3 regions of the Pseudarthrobacter scleromae genome follow, and region 2 is predicted to be linked to each of the others. Evidence: riboswitches for the same ligand, from Rfam matches in the RefSeq annotation. Region 2 holds a riboswitch; each other region holds the start of a gene.

Region 1 (3,266 bases), on a different contig from region 2:
TGCGGCGCAGCGCGGACGACACGGACCCTGTGGAACGGGCAGTGGTGGCCAATGCCGACCAGCTGGTGATCGTGGTGGCAGCAGCGAACCCCGAGCCGCGGACCGGCTTCATCGACCGTGCCCTGGTGGCCGCCTACGACGCCAGCATCGAGCCGATCCTGCTGGTCACCAAAGCGGACGTCAAGGATCCGGCGGAACTGCTGTCCAACTACACGCATCTGGACTTTCCCGTAATCATCAGCCGGACGGCCGATTCAGCGGCCTCGGGCATTGACGCCCGTTCCGACGACGGCCTGTCCGCCCGGCTGGACAGCTCGGCCGTCGCCGAGATGCGGGGCTACCTGGACGGCAAGGTCACCGTGATGCTGGGACACTCAGGCGTTGGAAAGTCAACGATGGTCAATGCGCTGACCGGGGCGGAACGGGCCACCGGCGGAGTGAACGCCGTGACGGGCCGCGGCCGGCACACGTCGTCGTCGGCCCTTGCGCTGAAGCTGGCGGATGCGCCGTCCGGAAGCTGGATCATCGACACCCCCGGCATCCGCTCGTTTGGCCTGGCGCACGTGGACCCGGACCGCATCCTCCGCTCGTTCCCGGACCTCTCCCCCGGCATCGACGACTGCGAGCGAGGGTGCAAGCACACTGCCACCGCGGTGAACTGCGGACTGGACGCATGGGTGGGCGCGGGACACGCCGGCCCCACCGGAGCAGCAAGGCTTGGCTCCCTTCGGCGCCTCCTCGGCACGGACCCGCGGATGGAAGCCCAGGAGGCAAAGGAACTGGGCAGCGTCACCTGACGGGCCCGCTTCCCGGCAGAACGGCGCGCAGACGGTAGTTTGGAACCATGATCCAACCCGCTTCGAGCTACAACGATGACCTGCGCCTGGCCCACGTCCTGGCCGATTCCGTGGATGACCAGACCATGAGCCGCTTCAAGGCCCAGGACCTCCACATTGAGACCAAGCCGGACCTGACGCCCGTCACCGATGCGGACAAGGCAGCTGAGGAAGCCATCCGCGGCCAGCTCTCCCGGTCCCGTCCACGCGATGCCGTACTCGGCGAGGAGTTCGGCAGCACGGGCCACGGGTCGCGGCGGTGGATTATCGACCCCATTGACGGCACCAAGAACTTCGTCCGAGGCGTCCCTGTCTGGGCCACCCTGATCGCGTTGGTGGATGAAGGCGAGCCGGTGGTGGGCGTGGTCAGCGCTCCCGCCCTGGGCAAGCGCTGGTGGGCTGCCAAGGGCATGGGAGCCTACATGGGGCGTTCCCTTGCCGCGGCCACCCGCCTCCGGGTGTCCAATGTCTCCAGCCTGTCCGATGCTTCCCTTTCCTATTCGAGCCTTGGCGGCTGGAAGGAACGCGGAAACCTTAATGAATTCCTGGGCCTTACCGAGGACGTATGGCGGACCCGGGCGTTTGGTGACTTCTGGTCCTACTGCATGGTGGCCGAAGGTTCGGTGGACATCGCCTGCGAGCCTGAACTGAACCTCTACGACATGGCCGCACTGGTGCCCATCGTGGTGGAGGCTGGTGGCCGCTTCACCTCGCTGGAGGGCGAGGACGGTCCGTTCGGCGGGAACGCCCTGGCCACCAATTCCATCCTGCACTCCGAGGTGCTGCGCCGGCTGAACCCGAACCTGGACGACCTCCTCTAGTCCCGGCAGCACGAATAATCAACGGCGGGCGCCCCCGACAGGAGGCGTCCGCCGTCGTGTTCTTCGGTTCAGGCGCCCCTTTTCAAACGTTCGTAACAAAGCCCTTAACATTTCCGCGGGCTTTTAACCTTCGCTGCCCATGTTCTACGCTCTTAACCAGGTCACGAGTGCCAGCGCAAAACCCCGGTTTGCTGGCCGGCAACCCTCCATTCGCGGTGGGGTGCCCCGGGTGACGACCAGGCCGGTCCGGAAGGGATGCGGCAAGCGCGGATTCCTGCATGGAGTCCTGTTGTGAAGTGAGGTCTCTGTGACAACTGCCACCGTCTCCCCCGAAGCCGTCTCCCCCCAAGCCGCTGTCCAGCACCAGGCAGCTGCCCTGCCGGGTTCGCCTTCGCTCTTTGACCAGCACCGCACCGCCGCCGGCCGTCCGCTAGCAGCAGTCAGCGGCGCCGAAATCCAGGCCCCGCTGATCCACGGCGGCCACGTCCGGTACGCCAACCTGGACTATGGCGCATCGGCCCCCGCCCTCTCGGTGGTGTCGGCCTACCTCAACGAGATCCTGCCCTTCTACGCCAGCGTCCACCGCGGTGCCGGCTACGCCTCCCAGATCAGCACCTCGGTCTATGAGAACGCCCGCGCCATCGTCCGCGACTTCGTGGGCGGCCGCCCGGACGATTCGGTGATCTTTACCCGGAACACCACTGACTCCCTCAACCTGCTGGCGGGCTGCCTGCCCGTCACCGACGGACGGCCCGACGGCGACGTCCTGTACCTCGACATTGAGCACCACGCCAACCTCCTGCCGTGGCAGGGTGTCCCCCACCGCAGCATCGTGGCAGCGGACACCATCGCGGAAACCATTGACGCCGTCCGTGCGGAACTGCGGCAGGGCGGCGTCAGCCTGCTCGCCGTGACCGGAGCTTCCAACGTCACGGGCGAAATCCTTCCCATCCGTGCCCTTGCCGCGCTGGCGCACGAGCACGGGGCACGGATCGCAGTGGATGCGGCCCAGCTGGCCCCACACCGGCGGATCGACATCACCGCGGACGACGTCGACTACATCGCCTTCTCGGGCCACAAGCTCTACGCACCTTTTGGTGCCGGCGTGCTGGTGGGCCGCCCGGACTGGCTCGATGCCGGAACACCGCACCTTGCCGGCGGCGGCGCCGTCAGGGAAGCCAGGCTCGACGGCGTCAGCTGGGCAACCGGCCCGGCCCGCCACGAGGGCGGATCACCGAACGTGCTGGGTGCGGCAACCCTGGCCCGCGCCACGCAGGTCATCGCGGAACTGGACCAGGACCGCTGGCATGCCCACGAATCAGCCATCCGCTCCTTCCTGGTGGAAGGCCTGCAGGAGATCGACGGTGTCACCGTCCACCAGATCTTCAAGGACACGAACCCGGACACCGACACCATCGGCGTGGTCAACTTCTCCGTGGAAGGCTACGACGCCGGCCTGGTGGCCGCCTACCTCTCGGCAGAACATGGAGTGGGCCTGCGCGACGGCCGCTTCTGCGCGCACCCGCTGCTGAAGCGGCTGGGCCTTCCTTCCGGTTCACTTCGGGCCAGCTTCGGCGTCGGCTCAAGGCTGGAGGATGCCGAGCGGCTG
Region 2 (3,266 bases):
AGAACCGCACCCGTCCACCTCCGCGTTGAGCACGGCAAGGGCGGCCCTGATGTCCGCAAACGCCCCCGCCACCGCTTCCCTGCCCATAAACCCCTCATGGCAAGGGGGTCTGACAATGTGGCGTTCATGGAGGCGGCATGAACTCCCGCGCACTGGAATGCAGCTAGGAGACGAATTCGGCCGCCATCGGCGGGTGACGCCGTTGTCACCTGCTGATGGCGGCCGAAGCTTTGGCAGGCAGAATGCATTTCCTGCCCACGTTGGTGCCCGGACGTGGACGCCCGGGCAGGCGGGGGGAGCGTCAGATGGTGACTGCCCCGTTGGCGGTCTCGAATGTCACCGAAAGGATCCCGGGGGTTCCGTGCGGTGCCACCCACTCCACGGCTACGTCTTCCAGCGGCTTCTCCACTGGTTCACCCAGCCACTCGGTCACCCGGGCTGCCGATCCGGCAATGGTGAGGCAGCTCATTTTGACGTTGCTCTCGTAGGCGTTGGACGGGTGGAGGGACGGGTCGCCCTCCCACTTGAGCATGTACGGGACCTGGGGGTCGGCGATCAAGCCGAGGATGCCGATTTGCTTCCACACGAGTTCGCGGCCGTCAGGGAATTTGCGGTTGCCGTTGACTGCCGAACGTCCCAGGCGTTCCTCGAAGGGGGCGAGGTCGTCCACTTCGACGCACCAGCCCATCCATCCGCCACCTGCGGCCGAGCGTGCCCGCACTGCCTGGCCGAAGGGGGCCTTGTCAGAAGCCGGGTGGTCAAGGACCTCAACGACCTCAAGGTACTTGTGCCCCGCGAGCGGGATGATCATATTCCGGGTTCCAAACCGCGGGTGCACTCCACCCTTTACTGCCTCAACGCCGAGGGCAGAGGAAATACGTTCGGTGGTGGCAGCCAGGCCATCGTGTTCACAGGCGTAAGAGACGTGATCCATGCGCATGGCAACATCTTGGCACTTTGTGATCGGGCTCTCAGCTAAGGTTAGCCTTACTGGGATTTTCCCTGCGGGAAGTGATTGCGCGGACTTCCGCAAGGGTCATGCGCGGGACCATGTTCGTCACAATGCTGTGCCGCTTTGCGCAGGTGTTCCTACACTGGGCTCAGGTTATGAGTGCCAGCGCTAAGCCCCGGCTTGCTGGCCGGCAACCCTCCTTCCGCGGTGGGGTGCCCCGGGTGAGGACCTGGCTGTCCGGTAAATGGCCGGATGGCAAGCGCGGCCCGCGGTGCTTCGTGCATGCCGGGCCCAGTCAAAGGAGCCTTAATTGTCCAACGGATGGTCATTCGAAACCCGCCAGATCCACGCAGGACAGGAGCCGGACAGTGCCACGGGCGCCCGGGCACTCCCTATCTACCAGACCACGTCCTTCGTTTTTCCCAGCGCCGAGAGCGCCGCCAACAGGTTCGCCCTTGCTGAACTGGCACCCATCTATACCCGCATCGGCAACCCCACCCAGGAGGCCGTGGAACAGCGGATCGCCAGCCTTGAAGGCGGGCTGGGGGCACTGCTGCTGAGTTCGGGCCAGGCCGCCGAGACCTTCGCCATCCTGAACATTGCGGAGGCTGGAGACCATATTGTTGCCAGCCCCAGCCTTTACGGCGGAACATATAACCTCTTTGCCCACACCCTGAAGAAGTTCGGCATTTCGGTGACTTTCGTGGCGGACCCGGACAACCTGGAGCAGTGGCGCACTGCAGTGCAGCCCAACACCAAGCTGTTCTTCGGCGAGGTGGTTTCCAACCCCCGTCAGGACGTCCTGGACATCGAAGGCATCTCCCAGGTGGCACACGATGCCGGTGTGCCCCTGGTCGTGGACAACACCCTGTCCACCCCGTACCTGATCCGCCCCCTGGAATGGGGAGCGGACATCGTTGTCCATTCGGCAACCAAGTACCTGGGCGGCCACGGCTCCGCGATTGCCGGCGTGATCGTGGACTCAGGCAACTTCGACTTCGGCAAGGACCCGGCAAAGTTCCCGGGCTTCAACACCCCGGACCCCACCTACAACGGGCTGGTGTACGCCAGGGACCTCGGCAAGGACGGTGCCCTGGGCGCCAACCTGTCCTACATCCTCAAGGCCCGCGTCCAGCTGCTCCGGGACCTGGGCTCCGCCGTCTCCCCGTTCAACGCATTCCTGATCGCACAGGGCCTGGAAACGTTGAGCCTGCGCGTGGAACGGCACGTTGCCAACGCCACGGAGGTGGCGCGTTGGCTGGAAGGAAGGGACGACGTCGAATCCGTCGCCTATGCGGGGCTGCCCTCCAGCCCGTGGTACGAACGGGGCCGCAAGTATGGCCCCAAGGGCACGGGCGCGATTGTGTCCTTCAACCTGGCCGGCGGAGCCGAGGCCGGCAAGCGCTTCGTGGACGCGCTGGAGCTGCACTCCCATGTGGCAAACATCGGTGACGTCCGCTCCCTTGTCATCCACCCGGCGTCTACCACCCACAGCCAGCTTTCCCCGGAACAGCAGGCTGTTGCCGGCGTAACCCCCGGCCTGGTCCGGCTGTCGGTGGGAATTGAACACATCGATGACATCCTGGCGGACCTGGAAGCGGGCTTCCGGGCAGCGAAGGACGCCACCGGAGCCTAGCCAGGCGCCCAAAGAAAACCAGCACGGCGGCAAGCCGGGGAAGTCATAACCAGTCACACTCTTGGCGGCAGGCGGGGGCTGTTTCGTACACTCGAACCAGGTCATGAGTGCCAGTGACAGCCCCGGCTTGCTGGCCGGCAACCCTCCTTCCGCGGTGGGGTGCCCCGGGTGAAGACCTGGCCTGCCGGTCATTCGACGGCGGGCAAGCGCGTAGAAGAGGTCTTGCCATGACGGTTACCGTCACCCGTACCACCGTCCCCGAACACGGAATCGTCCGCTATGCCTCCATTGGGGGACTGGACCTTGAGGCTGGCGGCTACCTGCCCGAGGTCACCCTGGCCTACGAAACCTGGGGCACACTTAACGCGGACGCCAGCAATGCCGTCCTGATCGAACACGCCCTGACCGGCAGCACCCACGTGACCCGCGGCGATACCGACGAACCGGGCTGGTGGGAGCAGCTGGCCGGGCCGGGTGCGCCCGTGGACACGGACCGGTTCTTTGTAGTGTCCATCAACATTGTGGGCGGCTGCTACGGGTCCACCGGGCCGTCGTCGCCGGCACCGGACGGGGCCCCCTGGGGATCCCGGTTTCCCCTGGTCACGCTGCGGGACAGCACTGTGGCGGAGGCCCGGCTGGCTGACCAGCTGGGGATCCGGAGCTGGTTTGCGGTGCTGG
Region 3 (3,266 bases), on a different contig from region 2:
CCCCGCCGGTGCCCTGGTCCACGAAGGTTGTAAGCGCCTCGGTCCGGAAGAAAGGCAGCAGAGACAGGAGGAAGACGCCCACCAGCACCACCAGTGCCGTTACATAGAGCTTGCCTGCCCGGCGCGAGGTGAGGTCCACCACCGTTCCAAAATCGTCCTTCGCCCTGGGCCCGTACACCATGCCAACCACCAGGCCGGAGAACAGAACGAACAGCTCGGCACCCGAAACGAAGCCCACCGCTTCCTGGGTCAGGAGCTGGAACAGCGACACCATGCCCAGGTGGTTCACCACCACGAACACGATGGCCAGGCCACGGAGCAGGTCCACGCGTGAGTCCCTGCCGGACGGATCGCTGTAGCCCCACGCCGTGACCGCACTCAACCTGGCGGGGAGCTGCCACAGCGCCACCAGGAGGATGATGAGCGCGGCCCCAACGGTCCAGGCGGCAGCCCCCGAAAGCGTGTTGGACCTGACGAACCCGGGACCCGAGCTGACATCGGTAACGGGCCCCGTCTGCACAGGCGCCTCCTCAAGCCGGGTGTGGGCAGCGTCCGCAATACCGGCGTTTCCGGTGAGCCGCCAGTCGATGCTGGCCACCCCCGTGTCCCGTGTGCTGGTGCGTTCGTCCCAGAGCACTGCCCCGGTCAGTGCGAAGTCGGGTGATGCGGCAACGCCCAGGACCTGGTCCCACCAGCCGTTCTTGATCTCCGCTTCCGCGGCGCCTCCGGAGGACGGGCTGTAGAAGGCTGACGTCTGCAGCATGAAGGGCTTGTCCCGCCCCGCGGCATATGTCCCGTAGAAGTTCTCCCCGCCGGAGGCCGTCAGCATCTCCTGCAGCTCACCGGCTCGGGGCACGGTATTGACGGCGGAGCCCCCTGCGGTGTCATCGTGGTAGGCCGTCAGGCCCACCCAGTCCACGGCGTCGTCTCCCGGATAGTAGGGTTCGTAGGCTTTGTCGGAGCCATTCCAGGTGCCGTCGCCATTGGTATCCAACAGGGTAAAGCCTTCGCTGCCGGGCCCGGGCGCATTCCGGTTCCGGTCAAAGGGGTAGTCCTTGCCCAGGTACGGTTCCCACACCATGGCATGGCTGCCACTGGCGCCGGCATCCCGAAACGCGGCCGTCACCGCCCGGAATGCCTGCCGGTAGTCGCCCGGCTGCTGGCCCCATTCCACCCAGCTGGCATTCATGTCCGGAGCAAAGCGGATGAGCAGCTGGCCCTTGAAATTCCCCTGCATCCGGCGCACTTCCCCGGCAAAGGCTGCGGCAGCGTCAGCGGTGACCTGGTCCAGCGGGACAGCAGGCCTCACCGTCAGCATCGCATGGGCGCCCTGCCCGGCGGACTGCTCCAGGAACTCCCGGATATCGTCCTCCTCCGAGGCACGGAACGGGAAGGCGATGTCGTGTCCGAAGATTGCGGGGGATGCCCCGAGCCTTTCGGAGAAGCCGCCGGCGGTGTCCTCTCCCCATTCGAGGACTGCGCCCAGCAGCGGTTTGCCTTCCTCCGGGAAGTTTCGGGCGGCCTGCGCTGAGCCGGCGGGTACCACCACCGCCAGGACGGCCATCATCACGGCGGCGAGGAGCGAAGCCACTTTGTGGAGGTGCCGCAGCCGGCGGCTCCGGGCGGGACGTGTGGGCGCGGCGGCGGATGGCGTGCTGATGAAGACCCCCCAGGGACTGATTTCTCCAGTAACGGGGCGGCGGCCCCTGCAGAAACTTTATCGGCCTGACGCCGGCGGCAGGCACCTGGCGCCCGCGCACCCAAGGTGGTGTCGCCGTCGTACGTTCAAGAGCGGTGACGGACGTTTCTTTTGCGCCGCGGCCCGCCCTGCATCCTTCAGTTACGCAACATGACGACGACGGCGGTGCGGCGCCGGGCGGCAAGTGTTACGTTTTTGGGGAGTAATGAGTACCGGCGCCAAGCCCTGACTGGCCGGTCGGCAACCCTCCTTCCACGGCGGGGTGCCTCAGGTGAATACTCGGCATATCGACCATTCGAGCTGCAAGCGTGAGAGAAGGAGATCCGTCGTGTCTGACGCACCTGCCCCTGAAGAAAAGCTGTCCTACCGCCTCATCAGCGGCCCGGACAACCGTGAATTCTGCGAGCGGATCTCGGCCGCCCTGGCAGAGGGCTATGTGCTGCATGGCAGCCCGGCAGCGACCTTCAACGGCAGCAGCGTCATCGTGGCCCAGGCGGTGGTCCTTCCGGAGGCGATCGCTTCCGCGGATGCCGCAGTGGCGGACGCCGTGGACAGCCTTGAGTCCACGGGCGACGACCTTGAGTTCGACGGCGAGGGCCACGCATGAGCTACGCAGGGGACCTGACGCCGCAGGAGGCCTGGGACAAGCTGGAACAGGGTGCCATCCTGGTGGATGTACGCACCGAGGGCGAGTGGGCCCACATTGGTATTCCCGACACCAAGGCAACTGAGAACGATCCGTTGTTCATCCAGTGGACCTTCCCCGGCGGCATCCCCAACCCTGACTTCATCAACGACCTCAACCAGCAGGCGCCCGAAGACCGTTCAACCGAACTGGTGTTCCTGTGCCGCTCCGGCCAGCGGTCCATCGCGGCAGCCAGAGCGGCCACCCAGGCCGGCTTCACCTCCTACAACGTGCTGGAGGGCTTTGAAGGCGACCCGGACCGCTTCGGCGAACGCACCGTCAACGGCTGGAAGAACCGCGGCCTGCCAACCAACCTGGGAAAGATCTAAGTGACCTTCAACGAAGACGCCGCCGGCTGGAGCCCCGATACCCAGGCCGTGCGCGGCGGGCTGGACCGCACCAACTTCCAGGAAACCAGCGAAGCCATCTTCCTGAACTCGGGCTTTGTCTACGAATCCGCGGCTGCCGCCGAGCGTGCCTTCACGGGCGAGGACGAGCGCTTTGTCTACTCCCGTTACGGCAACCCCTCCGTGGCCACGTTCCAGGAGCGTCTCCGCCTGCTGGAAGGAACCGAGGCGTGCTTTGCGACGGCGTCCGGGATGTCCGCCGTGTTCACCGCCCTGGGTGCCCTGCTGGCAGCCGGCGACCGCGTGGTTGCCGCCCGCTCGCTGTTCGGATCCTGCTTTGTGATCCTCAACGAGATCCTGCCGCGGTGGGGCGTGGAAACCGTCTTCGTGGACGGGCCTGACCTGGAGCAGTGGCGCGAGGCCCTGTCCAAGCCCACCACCGCCGTCTTCTTTGAATCGCCGTCCAACCCGATGCAGGAGATCGTGGACATCGCCGCGGTCAGCGAACTGGCGCACGCGGCCGGGGCGACCGTCG

What was found. Region 2 has a riboswitch for S-adenosylmethionine ahead of IEX33_RS17410 (bifunctional o-acetylhomoserine/o-acetylserine sulfhydrylase). Riboswitches for the same ligand answer to the same signal wherever they lie in the genome.
Region 1: linked by a shared signal. The riboswitch ahead of IEX33_RS03975 (aminotransferase class V-fold PLP-dependent enzyme) and the one ahead of IEX33_RS17410 (bifunctional o-acetylhomoserine/o-acetylserine sulfhydrylase) in region 2 are both predicted to bind S-adenosylmethionine.
Region 3: linked by a shared signal. The riboswitch ahead of IEX33_RS13620 (DUF1737 domain-containing protein) and the one ahead of IEX33_RS17410 (bifunctional o-acetylhomoserine/o-acetylserine sulfhydrylase) in region 2 are both predicted to bind S-adenosylmethionine.

The regions. Positions count from the first base shown of each region.
Region 1 is NZ_BMKV01000001.1:847,243-850,508, reverse strand. It holds gene rsgA (ribosome small subunit-dependent GTPase A) at 1-797, shown strand, start outside; gene hisN (histidinol-phosphatase) at 845-1,657, shown strand; SAM riboswitch class IV at 1,817-1,930, shown strand; gene IEX33_RS03975 (aminotransferase class V-fold PLP-dependent enzyme) at 2,034-3,266, shown strand, end outside.
Region 2 is NZ_BMKV01000007.1:157,832-161,097, reverse strand. It holds gene IEX33_RS17420 (HNH endonuclease signature motif containing protein) at 1-87, opposite strand, end outside; gene IEX33_RS17415 (VOC family protein) at 302-940, opposite strand; SAM riboswitch class IV at 1,104-1,220, shown strand; gene IEX33_RS17410 (bifunctional o-acetylhomoserine/o-acetylserine sulfhydrylase) at 1,263-2,588, shown strand; SAM riboswitch class IV at 2,688-2,803, shown strand; gene metX (homoserine O-acetyltransferase MetX) at 2,816-3,266, shown strand, end outside.
Region 3 is NZ_BMKV01000005.1:69,469-72,734, reverse strand. It holds gene opgC (OpgC domain-containing protein) at 1-1,567, opposite strand, end outside; SAM riboswitch class IV at 1,901-2,014, shown strand; gene IEX33_RS13620 (DUF1737 domain-containing protein) at 2,028-2,306, shown strand; gene IEX33_RS13615 (rhodanese-like domain-containing protein) at 2,303-2,713, shown strand; gene IEX33_RS13610 (O-succinylhomoserine sulfhydrylase) at 2,714-3,266, shown strand, end outside.